DNA from 4 places in the Anaerosinus gibii genome. Region 1 is predicted to be linked to each of the others. Evidence: riboswitches for the same ligand, from Rfam matches in the RefSeq annotation. Region 1 holds a riboswitch; each other region holds the start of a gene.
What was found. A riboswitch is a leader RNA that binds a small molecule or an ion and turns the genes downstream of it on or off. The one in region 1 is predicted to bind cobalamin.
Positions count from the first base shown of each region.

Region 1 (3,178 bases):
TGAAAGCTGCAGGCGTTTCTGCACCGTCAGCATCCAAATCCCTTGCTTCACATATTCGCTTAGCACGTGAAGCCCGTGAATTAGCAGAAAAGTGTAAAAAATAAAGAGCGTATGCGGTTGATATAGAGTGTTGAAGAGCATTAGGAAAAAGTTAGACCTAGGCTTTTTATTTTCTAGGTCTAACTTTATATTTAAATGAGAAAGCCAAGAGGAATAGTGATGAAAAAATGGTTTCTAGTGGGTGCTTTTATTTTGTTGTGTAACATGTTTTTTTCTGTATGTTTAGCAATGGAAGCAAATAAAGATTCAGCAATAGATTGGGAAATTAGTGTGAAGGAAAAACTTACACCAGAGGAGCTAGAAGCAATGCGCTGGACGGAGGTATTTCAAAATGAATTGGCGCAATATTTTTTCGAAGTGAAGTCGATTCAACCAGACAGCGCAGATAAAGATCAAATACATGTTACTGTAAAAGCAATCTATAAGGATAAAGCGGTGATTAACAATCTAAATGAATATTATCGAAAAGATTTGGAGGAGGAAGATATCATAGCTTGTAGTGAGATGCAGATGATTTTTCAGCTTCATAAAAGAATGTATGCAGTAAAAAATTTAAAATTGTATAGCTCCAAAAGAGTGCTTATTGTGGAGCAAACGAAAGATGTAAGTTTTGTTCCGGTGCCAGTGAAAACTTTTGCTGATACGATGTACGAATTTGTTCGAAAGTGTGTACAAAATTAATAGGTATATGTTAACGATGAAATATTTAGAAATTTATAATAAATAAAAATAAAAGGAGTATACTCTTATTTTGTAATAAGTTGACTAATGATACAAAAATATATAACGAAGAAATAGGTGTCGAAAGACTTAATAGGGAAGTCCGGTGGAAAACCGGTGCGGTCCCGCCGCTGTAATAGGGAGCGAGGCTACATTATGTCACTGGGAGAAATCTTGGGAAGGCGTAGCCAAGCGATGATCTGGAGCCAGAAGAACTGCCTATTTAACAATCACTGTTAGACCTGCGAACGATGGGAAGGGGATTATGAAGTATAGGTTTGTTTCCTATGCCCTCATACGACTTCTGTCAAACATGGCAGAGGTTTTTTTATTGAATTTTATAAATAGGGATGAGATTGAGGAAGATGGATAATAAATGGTTATATCAAATCAAAACGAAAAAAAAGCGCCGCTATCAAAATATAGCAGCGTGCGTAGTTTGTACGTTAGCTTTGGGAGTTGTTACACCAGCTGGGATGGTTTGGGCTGATGAAGCACAGCAGGATATTGAAAAAATATCAAATACAGAGAATGAACTGGACGAGTATACGTTAGATACTGTTACTGTTGAAGCAAAACGCCCAGATTGGGAATCAAAATTGTCGCCAGGCACAGTAACTGTGATTCGTCCTGACGATTACAAAGGTGAGCAGAAAACATTGCCGGAACTCTTGAAAAAAGTTCCGGGAGTACATGTACGTGAAGTAAATGGGAAAGGACAATATACAACTGTAACGGTTAGAGGTTCAACAGCAGCGCAGGTTGGGGTTTTTATAGATGGGGTTTTATCAAATTTAGGTGGAGATGCAGCTGTTGATATATCTACAATTCCTGTTGATAATGTTGAGCGGATAGAAGTTTATCGAGGCTATATACCAACTCGTTTTGCTGGAACTTTTATGGGTGGTGTTATCAATATAGTAACGAAGAAACCCACCAAGGCTAATATATCGGCAGAAGTTGGCAAATCCTCTTATGGTGGTACAAGGGCAGCTTTGGAAATAATGAATCCATTAGGTAGTGGTAGTTTGCTGATTGGAATTAATCATGATGGCAGTGATCAAAATTTTAAATATGAAAATTATGCAGCTGGAAGAAATATATCGGATGTTCAGTTAAGCATAAATTCGTTGCAAGAAGACGTTGATGATTTTAATCCGAAAATGATAGATATGTTAACAAGCGGAGGCAAACCGCTTATTTCTATGAGTGATTCAGATAAAGATTATTACAAAGCTAATTTTGATGCGTGGATAGAATTTATTAGAAGCACAGGCGATAAAAGCTTAAGTCATGCGATAGAAGATAATGCAAAAAATGTAGCACAAAAGTCTTCCATGAGTACTTTTAGACAAACGATGATTGACATGGGGATTAAAGATCAATATATTGCTGCTGGATATCCTGAAACTGGATGGACTAATTGGTGGGATTTTGCAGGTGAGGATTGGAACTACCATGGTAGTGAAACGGGGATTATAGATGATAATGTTAAGAATCAAATTATTGATACATATGTGCAAAATACAACACCTAAAATTATTGATGAATGGACAACTATTGTTGATCCGGATAAAAGTACGTCATTAGCAAGTTCGAAAGAAGAATTAGAAGCGGCTAAAAAGAAACTTAAGGCGTTGCAGGATAAAGAAAGATACCGCAGATATAACGATTATAAAAAAGATAGCGCTATGATCAAATGGCAGGATGATAATTTTGTGATTAAAGGAAGTTGGAACAAAATTCAAAGGCATTTACCTGATAGTTTATGGGGAGATAGTGTTAGCGATGCAGCCACGAATGCATTAGTAGATACAAAAGATATTTTTTATGCATCAAGTCGTAAACAGGAGCTTGAGAATAGTGAAATTCTTTTACAAAATAGGGCGCAATATAAAAAGTTGGAATGGGGCTGGATGATCGACTATCTTCATCAAGATAAAAAATATAGAACGGAACATATGTTAGATTATCCTAATAATTTTAGATGGAATAATATTCCGCTAAGAGAGTGGAGTCATTACCAATCTGATAAATATAATGTACAGCTTGATGGGAATTATCAAATTAATGATAATCAGATGTTAGAATATCAATTTAACTTTTCTCATGAAAAGTTAAACATTAAAGGTTCGTTACTGGATAAAGTTCTTGGTGATGATGTTATAGGAAATATATTAGGACAAACTCGCAATAGATATGAGCAAGATTTATTTAATATGCAGATTCAAGATGCGATTACATTGGATAAAGAAGGTACATGTATATTGACTCCAAGTATTCGCTATAATCAATCAAAAATTACAGGCTTTAGTGATGGAAAACGTTTCCCAGTGAATCAAAGTAATAAATTTCATTGGTTACATCAAGAAGACAGTCAGACGGATGGCAAAGCTAC
Region 1 is NZ_CP120678.1:727,195-730,372, forward strand. Features, by position in the region: gene P3F81_RS03390 (hypothetical protein) at 1-104, shown strand, start outside; gene P3F81_RS03395 (hypothetical protein) at 220-741, shown strand; cobalamin riboswitch at 840-1,017, shown strand; gene P3F81_RS03400 (TonB-dependent receptor) at 1,146-3,178, shown strand, end outside.

Region 2 (3,178 bases), 890 kb from region 1:
ACAAGTTTTCAACACTTAAAGAAAGAGTACTTTCATCATCTATTTGATAATCCACATTAAGATTTGCCAATAAATATGGTTTTACTTTATAAGAATGTTCACTGCTTGGTGTAATCACACGATCGGCAAGATAATTCATCATTAAGCTCGCTGTCCATTGCTCTTTTTGATACGTAACACCACCATTTAATTGCCATCTGCCATAGTTTCTATCCCAATAAGTTTTCGCCCCCGGTTTATCTGTAGAAAATTTTGACTCTGGATTGTTATATACTACGCCATAATTATAAGACCAACCATTATTTTCTTTGACTTCTGCACTTAATTCAATCCCTGTATTTCTTAAATCTTCATTCATATAATAATACCAGGTTTCACTACCAACTTTTTGTGCGCTAGAGCTGATATTATCTTTGATTGTATAATTAAAAAGTGCAACTCGCCATTTATGATCTTCGTGATTTTTCTTCCAGCCAAGTTCATAATGCATACCTGTTTGTGGTCTTAAATCCGCATTACCAATAACAATACTACCCTCTTTAGAATACATCTGACCAAATGTAGGCATAACAAAGGATTGTCCAATGCTTGCATAAATGCTTTCATCTTCATTTATCTTATGTAAAAATTGTCCCTGTGCGCTAAAGTTATTAAAATTTTTATCTTCATCAGCACCGGTCGTCCAGCTTTCCCTACCACTCAACGTAAAAGTATCACTGTCATTTAATTCCGTTTCCCATTGTCCATAGACAGAAAAATTATTTCGTGACCGATTCTGATCTGCAGAACTACGCAAATTTGGTTTATATACCTCATTTTGATATGTTGTCCCAAAAAGAATTTTTCCATTTTCTTGTTCCCATACTTTTTGAACATCAAAGCCAGATGTTCGATTTTTTTCTAAAGTATTTGTAGAAAGTGTTGGCACTTTATTTTTCTTTCCTGCCGTCGTATAAAAGGTGTATGCCGTACTATCAAGTGAATTTGCATTATAGAAAACATTCCCCGTTACGTCATCAGATTTATAATTAAATTGCAAAAAATCTTTCGTGAATTTATGACGTCTTTGAATTTGATCCGTTCCACTTAAATCCTCCCATCCATCAGCAAAGGAGGTAGAACGACGATTTAAAGCTTCATCATGCATGTATACCATGTCCCATTTATCATCAAAAGAATAATTTAACGTAAAATTATTCTTTTCAGAATTATTACAATTTGTTTCCATTGTTCTATTTCTTGTATCTTGCGTTTGACTTACACCATTTACTTCGCCCCACTTATCATAAGTATAACTAAAGCCAACTTTATTTTCTTGCACATTTAAGTTGTAATTCTCTTGTCCATAATTCCCAAATCCTGTAGAAATAGTAGTTCTACTTATATTTTGCTTAGATTTCTTTGTAATAATATTAATAACTCCGCCAGTAGCTTCACTACCATATAAAACAGATCCACCGCCTTTTACTACTTCAATTCTCTCAATACTTTCAAGTGGAATATCTTCCAAATTATATAAACCGCGTAAATTAAGTGGTGTTCCATTAATCAATACCAGCGTCCCTTTTTCTACCCCACGAATAATAATTTTACTTGTCATCGTACTATTGGTAACTCCACCTGGCCCTTTTGCTTCATAAACCAATCCTGTCGCCATAGATAATGCCTGCTGCACATTACGTGCCCCTGTGCGATGTAAGTCCTCTGCCGTATATACATCAGTTGACGCTGCAACATCAATATCTTTCTTTTCATATCTTTGTGCAGTAACAACGACAGTATCAAGTTCATACTCATCTTCAACTCCACTCGCATATCCCAGTGAAGATACAGCTAACGTAGATAATCCTATCGCTATAATTTTCTTTAAATGATTCTTTTTCTTTTGATTTAATAAATTCATTATCTTTCTCTCCTCTTCTTTCCCTGTTACAATAATTACCCTAAAATGTCGCTACTCCATCATCTCCTAAAATGAATATCTATAGAAAAAACCTTCTCTTTATTTATATAGAGAAGGTTTTTCATAGCAAATTATATTCATAAAAACACTACTAAATTAGCTTTAATACAATAAAAACTAATGCATCTTTTGAATAGAATCATTTTCTACTATCCCCTCCCCATCACTCGTGGGTCAACGGTGATTGTCAAATAGGCAGTTCTCCTGGCTCTAGTTCATCGCTTGCTCAGTCTTCCCAGAATTTCTTCCAGTGACATTTATTGAGTTCACTCCCTAATACAGTGGCGGGACCGCGTTGGCTTTTAACCAACTTCCCTATTAAACCGCTATGGTACCTATTCCATTTTATTTAATTTTTATTTCGTAATAAATGCAAAGTGTAGGTTCCAACAATCGTACCATCATTCTTTTTTAGCGGCACTTCAACAGCTGCAACATATGTGCCATTTTTACTAATAGCCGCTGCAATATTTGGTCCTTTAGTTGGAATTTGTGCTTCAACTTCACCAGTTTCTAAATTTAATATTCTTAATCCATGAACTTCTACATTTTTTGTTTTTGTATTTTTTCCTACTGCAATTGCAGCATAGGGATAAGCAAAAGCTAAGTCTTCTACTGCACCGCCAGCTTGCCAGCGATAAAGGAACTCACCGGTTTTATTAAACACATAAACACTATTACTACCCGGATGTTCTACCGGAGTTGGTAATTGCCAGTTTGCACTGTTATAGGTATTAAGTGTAGAGAAAACTACATAATCCTTAATGACAAAAGCATCTCTTCCTACTGCGTTTAAATAAACAGCACCAAACTTTTTCGGTTCACTCAAAGCGCGTTCCCATAGCAAATTACCCTTTTCATCGTAGAGAAAAGCTCTTCCATCGCTCGCCATTGCCGACACAAAATTTCCATCTGCACTAATATTCGGACTGCCACGCATTGCAGTTTTTTCATAAGGAATGATTCCTGCAATCTGCACGCTATTTTTTATTTCTCCTGTCTTAGCATTTACATAATATAGCGAATCAGCAAATTCATACTGAATTCCTGAAACATTTGCCGTACCAAATACTAAGGTATTCATTTTTTCATCCACGCTAATCCAATCTACCCATGCATCTAGGGTACTTGCATTTGGCATTGCCCATTTTTTATCGCCCTGCTCACCAAAGCAAAAAATCTTTGCCCGATAAACGATTTTTCCCTTTTTGTCAT
Region 2 is NZ_CP120678.1:1,619,775-1,622,952, forward strand. Features, by position in the region: gene P3F81_RS07775 (TonB-dependent receptor plug domain-containing protein) at 1-1,903, opposite strand, end outside; cobalamin riboswitch at 2,141-2,317, opposite strand; gene P3F81_RS07780 (outer membrane protein assembly factor BamB family protein) at 2,313-3,178, opposite strand, start outside.
Region 2: it holds a riboswitch for cobalamin, as region 1 does, so the genes downstream of both, P3F81_RS07775 (TonB-dependent receptor plug domain-containing protein) here and P3F81_RS03400 (TonB-dependent receptor) in region 1, are expected to answer to the same signal.

Region 3 (3,178 bases), 1.1 Mb from region 1:
GTTGGATTAGAGTATTTGACTACGAATCAAAGGGTCGCAGGTTCGAGTCCTGCCAGGGTCACCATTTATTTATAAAGAAGTTGACATAAAGTTATTGCTTTGTTATAATAAATGACGGTTTACAGCAGTTTTTATGGTGGCTATGGTGAAGCGGTTAACACGCCGGATTGTGGCTCCGGTATTCGTGGGTTCGAGACCCACTAGTCACCCCATAAAATACTGGGGCATAGCCAAGTTGGTAAGGCACGGGACTTTGACTCCCGCATGCGTTGGTTCGAGTCCAGCTGCCCCAGCCATTTTGATCCACTAGCTCAGTCGGTAGAGCACCTGACTTTTAATCAGGGTGTCCCGCGTTCGAGTCGCGGGTGGATCACCATTTATGAGATAGAAGTCCTTTAACACATAGGTTAGAGGGCTTTTTGTTATTTTATTATCATAAAGGAATTTGAAATGGAAAAGAAAAAAGGAATTTTAATTACAAGTTTTGGATCTGCAAATTTAAACGCACATTCATTATTGAATGATTTTGTTAAACAAGTAGAATTGAATTTTTCAGATGCAGTTGTCAAAAACGCTTTTACTTCAGTATTTATTTCTAAAAACCTTAACAACAAAGGAATTACTGTTAAAAGTGTTCAGGAATGTTTAGAAGACTTTGCACAAGCAGGTATTTTAGATGTTGTTATACAGCCAACAAATTTGGCGACAGGAAAAGAGTATGAAGAGAAAATTGTTAAAGTTGCAGAAAAAATGAGGCAGATTTTTAATAGTTTAAAAATTGGAAAACCATTAATGTATGTTGGAACTGCAAGCGAAAATGAAGTGAATTATACTTTATTAGCCCGTGCACTACAAAAGCAGTTTAAGAATTTCGATGATTGTGAATTTGTTTTCATGGGGCATGGTGTAAAAAATCGGTGCTTACAAGAATATAAATTATTGCAATCAACATTTAATAAAATCAAGCTTCCTGTATTTATTGGGTTAATGGAGGAATGTTTTAGTCTTGAGCATATAGTAGAGCGTTTGGCGGTAAAGTCTAAAGGCAGGAGAATTATTCTCATGCCATTATTATTTATTGCGGGTGGACATGTAGAACAGGAATTGCTGACTGATGATAAAAGTTCATGGAAAAATAGATTAAAACAGGCGGGGTATGAGGTGGAAGTTTATCCGCATGGAATTTGTGAAAATAAAGAGGTACAAGAGATTTACATAGGAAAAATTAAGAAATTGTTATAGTCTTTATTGACAGTGGTATTCATTAATGGTATTATTGGACACGAATCGATTCAATTGTAAAATTAAATAAAAGAAACAGGTGTCCGCAAGGACTTAATAGGGAAGTTGGTTGAATGCCAACGCGGTCCCGCCACTGTAATAGGGAGCAAACTCAAAAATGTCACTGGAAATAATTCTGGGAAGGCTGAGTGAGCGATGAACTAGAGCCAGGAGAACTGCCTGTTTAACATCACCGTTATACCTACGAGCGATAGGGAGGGGGATTCGTCAGTCTTATATTTATTACTGAATATGATGAACCTTTTCTATGCGAAGTAGAAAAGGTTTTTATTTTTCTAAAGATGAAAATATGGGAGGATTTTATGAAAACTTTATTATGTGGAGTAATGGCAGTTGTTTTTTCTGTTTCAGCGGTATTTATGACGGGAGCTTCTGTTGCACAGGCAAATAGTAAAAAAGCTTTAGTTGTTGTAAGTTTTGGTACTACTTTTGAGGAAGCTAGACAAAATGATATTGAAGGGATTGAAAATGCATTAAAGAAGGCTTTCCCTGATCGTGAGTTTAGAAGAGCGTTTACATCTAAAATAGTAATGAAACGTATGTTAGAAAACCAAGGAATTAAAGTAAATGATTTAGAAACAACATTAAAAGAATTAAAAGCAGAAGGCTATGAAGATATTTTAATTCAGCCAACGCATTTGATTCATGGAGAAGAATACGAAGGAAAAGTTTTAGGAACAGTTAGCAAATTTGAAAAGGAGTTTGCTAAAGTTTCCGTGGGAAAACCTTTGATGACTGACGAAAAAGATTATGCAATTGTGGCTACTGCTTTAGCAACACAATTCCCAGCTTTAGAAAAAGATGAAGCTGTCATTTTCATGGGGCATGGCTCGCCGCGTGATAATAACAAGTCATTTGGCAACACTTATAAAACATTACAAGCTGCATTTGATGCTGAAAAAATGTCTGTTTTAATTGGTGTTGTTGAAGAAGTTGACCATCCAAATTTTGAAGACATGTATGCGATGTTTAAAGAACGTGGATATAAATCTGCAGTATTTATGCCATTGATGGTAGTGTCTGGTGATCATGCCAATAATGATATGGCTGGTGATGAAGAAGATTCTTGGAAATCTATGATTGAAAAGGATGGTTATAAAACTAAAGTTCAATTTGGTGGAATTGGACGTAACGTGGCAATTCAAGCAATTTATGTAGAACATGCTCTTGAAGCTTTGAAATAATAAAATATTAAAATATATGAAAAGATATGCATTAAGGGTGCATATCTTTTCATATATTTAATCTAGTTAAAGACTTTAGTTATGAGACGAACTGTTGATAAAGTTCACTTATAAAAAATTTTTTCAAGTGTTAAATCCTTGGGATTTGTAAGATATTTAATAATTTCTACTAAAACGACAAGGAAAATCCACTTTTATATAGTATTTCTACTTATAGGGTATTTTTTGATACGTTTAATATGTATACAAAATACGAAGAAAGGTGGGGTTTTTATGAATGGAGAACCAGTAACAACAAATCCCTTTTTAATCATGTTAATTAACATGACCATTGTATTCGGTGTTTTATGGTTGCTTGGATGTATGATTAAGTTTATTCATTTTATTGATCCGACGAAGAAAAAAAACACGGAAAAAATTATTTCGACTGCACCTATGCAGCCAGCGACAGTTGTTGTTTCTGAAGATGATTTACCAGATAAATTACAGGAAAAAGAGTTGGTTGCAGTTATCACCACAGCAATTATGGCGTATGGGTATCGCGACGTGAGAATTACCTCGATAAAAGAGATACACGATTAACTCTATTAAAGTAAAAAGAATTATTTACAGGAGGTATAAATAAATGGAAGCATTTAGTATTGCGTTGCAGTCAGTTTGGGCGAATAGTGGATATGCCGGGTTTAGTATAG
Region 3 is NZ_CP120678.1:1,837,027-1,840,204, reverse strand. Features, by position in the region: tRNA gene P3F81_RS08745 (tRNA-Arg) at 1-64, shown strand, start outside; tRNA gene P3F81_RS08740 (tRNA-His) at 137-212, shown strand; tRNA gene P3F81_RS08735 (tRNA-Gln) at 221-296, shown strand; tRNA gene P3F81_RS08730 (tRNA-Lys) at 301-376, shown strand; gene P3F81_RS08725 (sirohydrochlorin cobaltochelatase) at 451-1,242, shown strand; cobalamin riboswitch at 1,303-1,479, shown strand; gene P3F81_RS08720 (sirohydrochlorin cobaltochelatase) at 1,605-2,486, shown strand; gene P3F81_RS08715 (OadG family protein) at 2,760-3,068, shown strand; gene P3F81_RS08710 (sodium ion-translocating decarboxylase subunit beta) at 3,112-3,178, shown strand, end outside.
Region 3: it holds a riboswitch for cobalamin, as region 1 does, so the genes downstream of both, P3F81_RS08720 (sirohydrochlorin cobaltochelatase) here and P3F81_RS03400 (TonB-dependent receptor) in region 1, are expected to answer to the same signal.

Region 4 (3,178 bases), 870 kb from region 1:
AAGAATGTAATCCTAAAATGATTGCAGTCATCAACAGCTGCTCAGTCAGCTTAATCGGTGATGACATTCAGGGGATTTGTCATAGAGCTAATTTAGCTTGTGAGATTATTGCGGTTGATGCAGGCGGACTTAAGGGAGAATTTTGGGAAGGGTATCAGGAAGCATTAGATAAAATTCTTGACTTAGTTACTGCAAAGGTAAAAGTTAAAAAAGAAGTTGTGCGGAAAAATCGCGTAAATCTTTTTGGCTGGTGCAATAACTATCCAAATTGGCAAGGGGATTTAGCTGAAATCAAGCGAATGCTTATATCCTGTGGGATTGAAGTTGGTGTTTGCCTTGGTGCAGATGAAACTTCTCTAGCTGAGATGATGCAATTGCCATTGGCTGCTTGCAATATTGTTTTATCTCCGGAACTTGGAGTTGAAGCGGCAAAACGGTTAGCAGAAGAATGGGGGCAAGATTACCTTATTGCGCCTACACCTTATGGAATGCAATGTTCCATTGCCTGGTTAAATCGGATTGCAGAAAAATTACAGATCAATATCTGTACAGAAAAACTAGAAACAGAAATCGACATCAATCAAGAAAAGCTGGATCAAGCAATTTTTCAGCTCAAAGCGGATTATAAAAACTTTGGCTTTGGCGACGTATATTTAACGCTTCCTTACGGAGTTGCTTATGGAATCGTAGAAGCACTAAAAACAGAGTTCCCTGAATTTAATGATATTTATCTCAAAATAGAAGGCCCGAATAAAGCAGAATATCCAATGATTCAAGGCGTTAGGGCATGGCAGGTAAAACAAGATACTTTATCTGTTGAAGAAGCAGGTATTTCGCTTGTCCTTGGGGACTGGCAAACTAGACTGGAAGTTGGGCAATATGATCGGATGATTTTTAAAAATTTTCTTATGCCAATGCAAGGTGTTCCTGTTGCAGAACGTCCCTATGCAGGTGTTTTGGGATGGAAGCACTTTATGGCGGAAGTGATAGAAGTGTTTCATGTGATTGCTTACTTACATCCGGCAAAAGTTGAAAAATAAAAAACATTAAAAAATCTTGACTGTATGACCACTATATAGTGTATGGTGGAAAACGATGCAATCATTTCGACAAATTCATATTGAGAAGATAGGTGCCGAAAGGCTTAATAGGGAAATCGGTGAAAAACCGGTACGGTCCCGCCGCTGTAATGGGGAGTAACTCCACAAAGATGTCACTGGATATATTCTGGGAAGGCGTGGAGAAGCGATGATACAGAGTCAGAAGAACTGCCTAGCTTCATTTTGCCATGAAATCCTACGAGCGATAGGAAGGTGAAAGATACTGTAACTATACAATGCTATATGCATTTGTAGGTATAGATATGGAATTTAACGCCTTTTTGCTTTTGCGAAAAGGCTTTTTTGTATGAGCATAGTTTAAATTGAAGGAGTAAAAACATGAAAAGAAAAGTAGTATATCCGTTTACAGCTATCGTTGGACAGGAAGAAATGAAATTATCTTTAATTTTAAATGTCATTAATCCATCATTGGGTGGTGTTTTAATTAAAGGGGAAAAAGGAACGGCAAAATCAACTGCGGTCAGAGCTTTGGCAGAACTTTTACCGGCGATGGAAGTTGTTGATGGATGTCAATTCCACTGTGATCCAAGTGAAGCGAATTTGCTTTGTGAAGCTTGCCAGAAGAAACAGCAAGAACATAAATTAGCAAGTCATCATGCGGTAAAAATGCGCGTGGTGGAATTGCCGGTAAGTGCAACGGAAGATCGCGTGGTTGGGACACTTGACATTGAACATGCGATTAAACATGGAGAAAAGAAATTTGAAGCCGGGATTCTTGCCCAAGCGAATCGCAATATTCTTTATGTTGATGAAATTAATCTACTTGATGATCATGTCGTTGATGTTCTTTTAGATGCGGCAGCAATGGGAATTAATACGGTTGAACGTGAAGGGGTGTCCTACTCCCATCCGGCGAGATTTGTCCTTGTTGGGACAATGAATCCGGAAGAAGGCGATATTCGTCCACAATTGTTAGATCGATTTGGACTATCTGTAGTTGTTACTGGTGAACATGAACCGGAAAAAAGGGTGGAAGTCATCAAAAGACGTCTTGCTTATGAAGCTGCCCCGGAAACTTTTATTGCAGATTGTCAAGAGGAGCAAGAAGCTTTAGCAACAAAAATTATTCAAGCAAGAAAAATTTTAACAAACGTAACGATTTCTGATGAACTTTTAGTTGCAGTTGCTAAAATGGCGATAGAATTAGGCGTCGATGGCCATCGCAGTGATATTACAACGATTAAAACAGCGATGACCTTGGCTGCTTTTGATGGTAGAGAAGAAGTCTTACTTGAAGATATAAAAAATGCGGCAAAATTGGTATTGCCGCATAGAATGCGCCGTCGTCCATTTGAAGAAGGTGCCTTGGATTGGGATAAAGTTGAAGCTTTACTTGCAGAGTAAATGGTTTTGTGGGAGGAAAGAAAGATGATGATACCATCTGCATATCCGTTTGCGGCAATTGTTGGGCAAGAGCAGGTCAAAAAAGGACTCATGATTGCTCTGGTTAATCCAAAAGCGGGTGGAATATTAATTGGCGGACCAAAGGGCACGGCAAAATCGACACTTGTACGTTCGATACGTGAAGTCAGTGGTGATAAGCGATGTGTAGATTTACCGCTCAATGCTACGGAAGATATGTTGTTTGGTAATATTGATCTGGAATATGCCATACAAGAGGGGAAAAGAAAATTTTTACCGGGAATTCTGGCGAAAGCAAATAACAATATTCTTTATATTGATGAAGTAAATTTACTGCGCAGTGAATTGTTAACGGCGATTTTAGATACCAATATTGCAGGGATAAATCGAATTGAACGCGAAGGAATTTCGTTTTCGCATGAAGCAAATTATATCGTAATTGGAACAATGAATCCGGAAGAAGGCACGTTGTCTGCGCAAATTTTAGATCGCTTTGGCATGTATGCGGAAACGACAAATGCAATAGAGGTTGAGGAACGGGTTCAGATTGTAAAATTGCTTTTAGATTTTGAGAAAAACCGTCAAATGTTTAAAGCTCGTTATGCGACAGATATAGAAACCTTAGCAGAGAAAATAAAAAAAGCAACAGCAATTGTTTCGCAAATTGAAGTATCAGAAGCGATGATGCAGTTAGC
Region 4 is NZ_CP120678.1:1,596,480-1,599,657, reverse strand. Features, by position in the region: gene P3F81_RS07695 (nitrogenase component 1) at 1-1,040, shown strand, start outside; cobalamin riboswitch at 1,114-1,290, shown strand; gene P3F81_RS07690 (magnesium chelatase ATPase subunit I) at 1,440-2,465, shown strand; gene P3F81_RS07685 (VWA domain-containing protein) at 2,490-3,178, shown strand, end outside.
Region 4: it holds a riboswitch for cobalamin, as region 1 does, so the genes downstream of both, P3F81_RS07690 (magnesium chelatase ATPase subunit I) here and P3F81_RS03400 (TonB-dependent receptor) in region 1, are expected to answer to the same signal.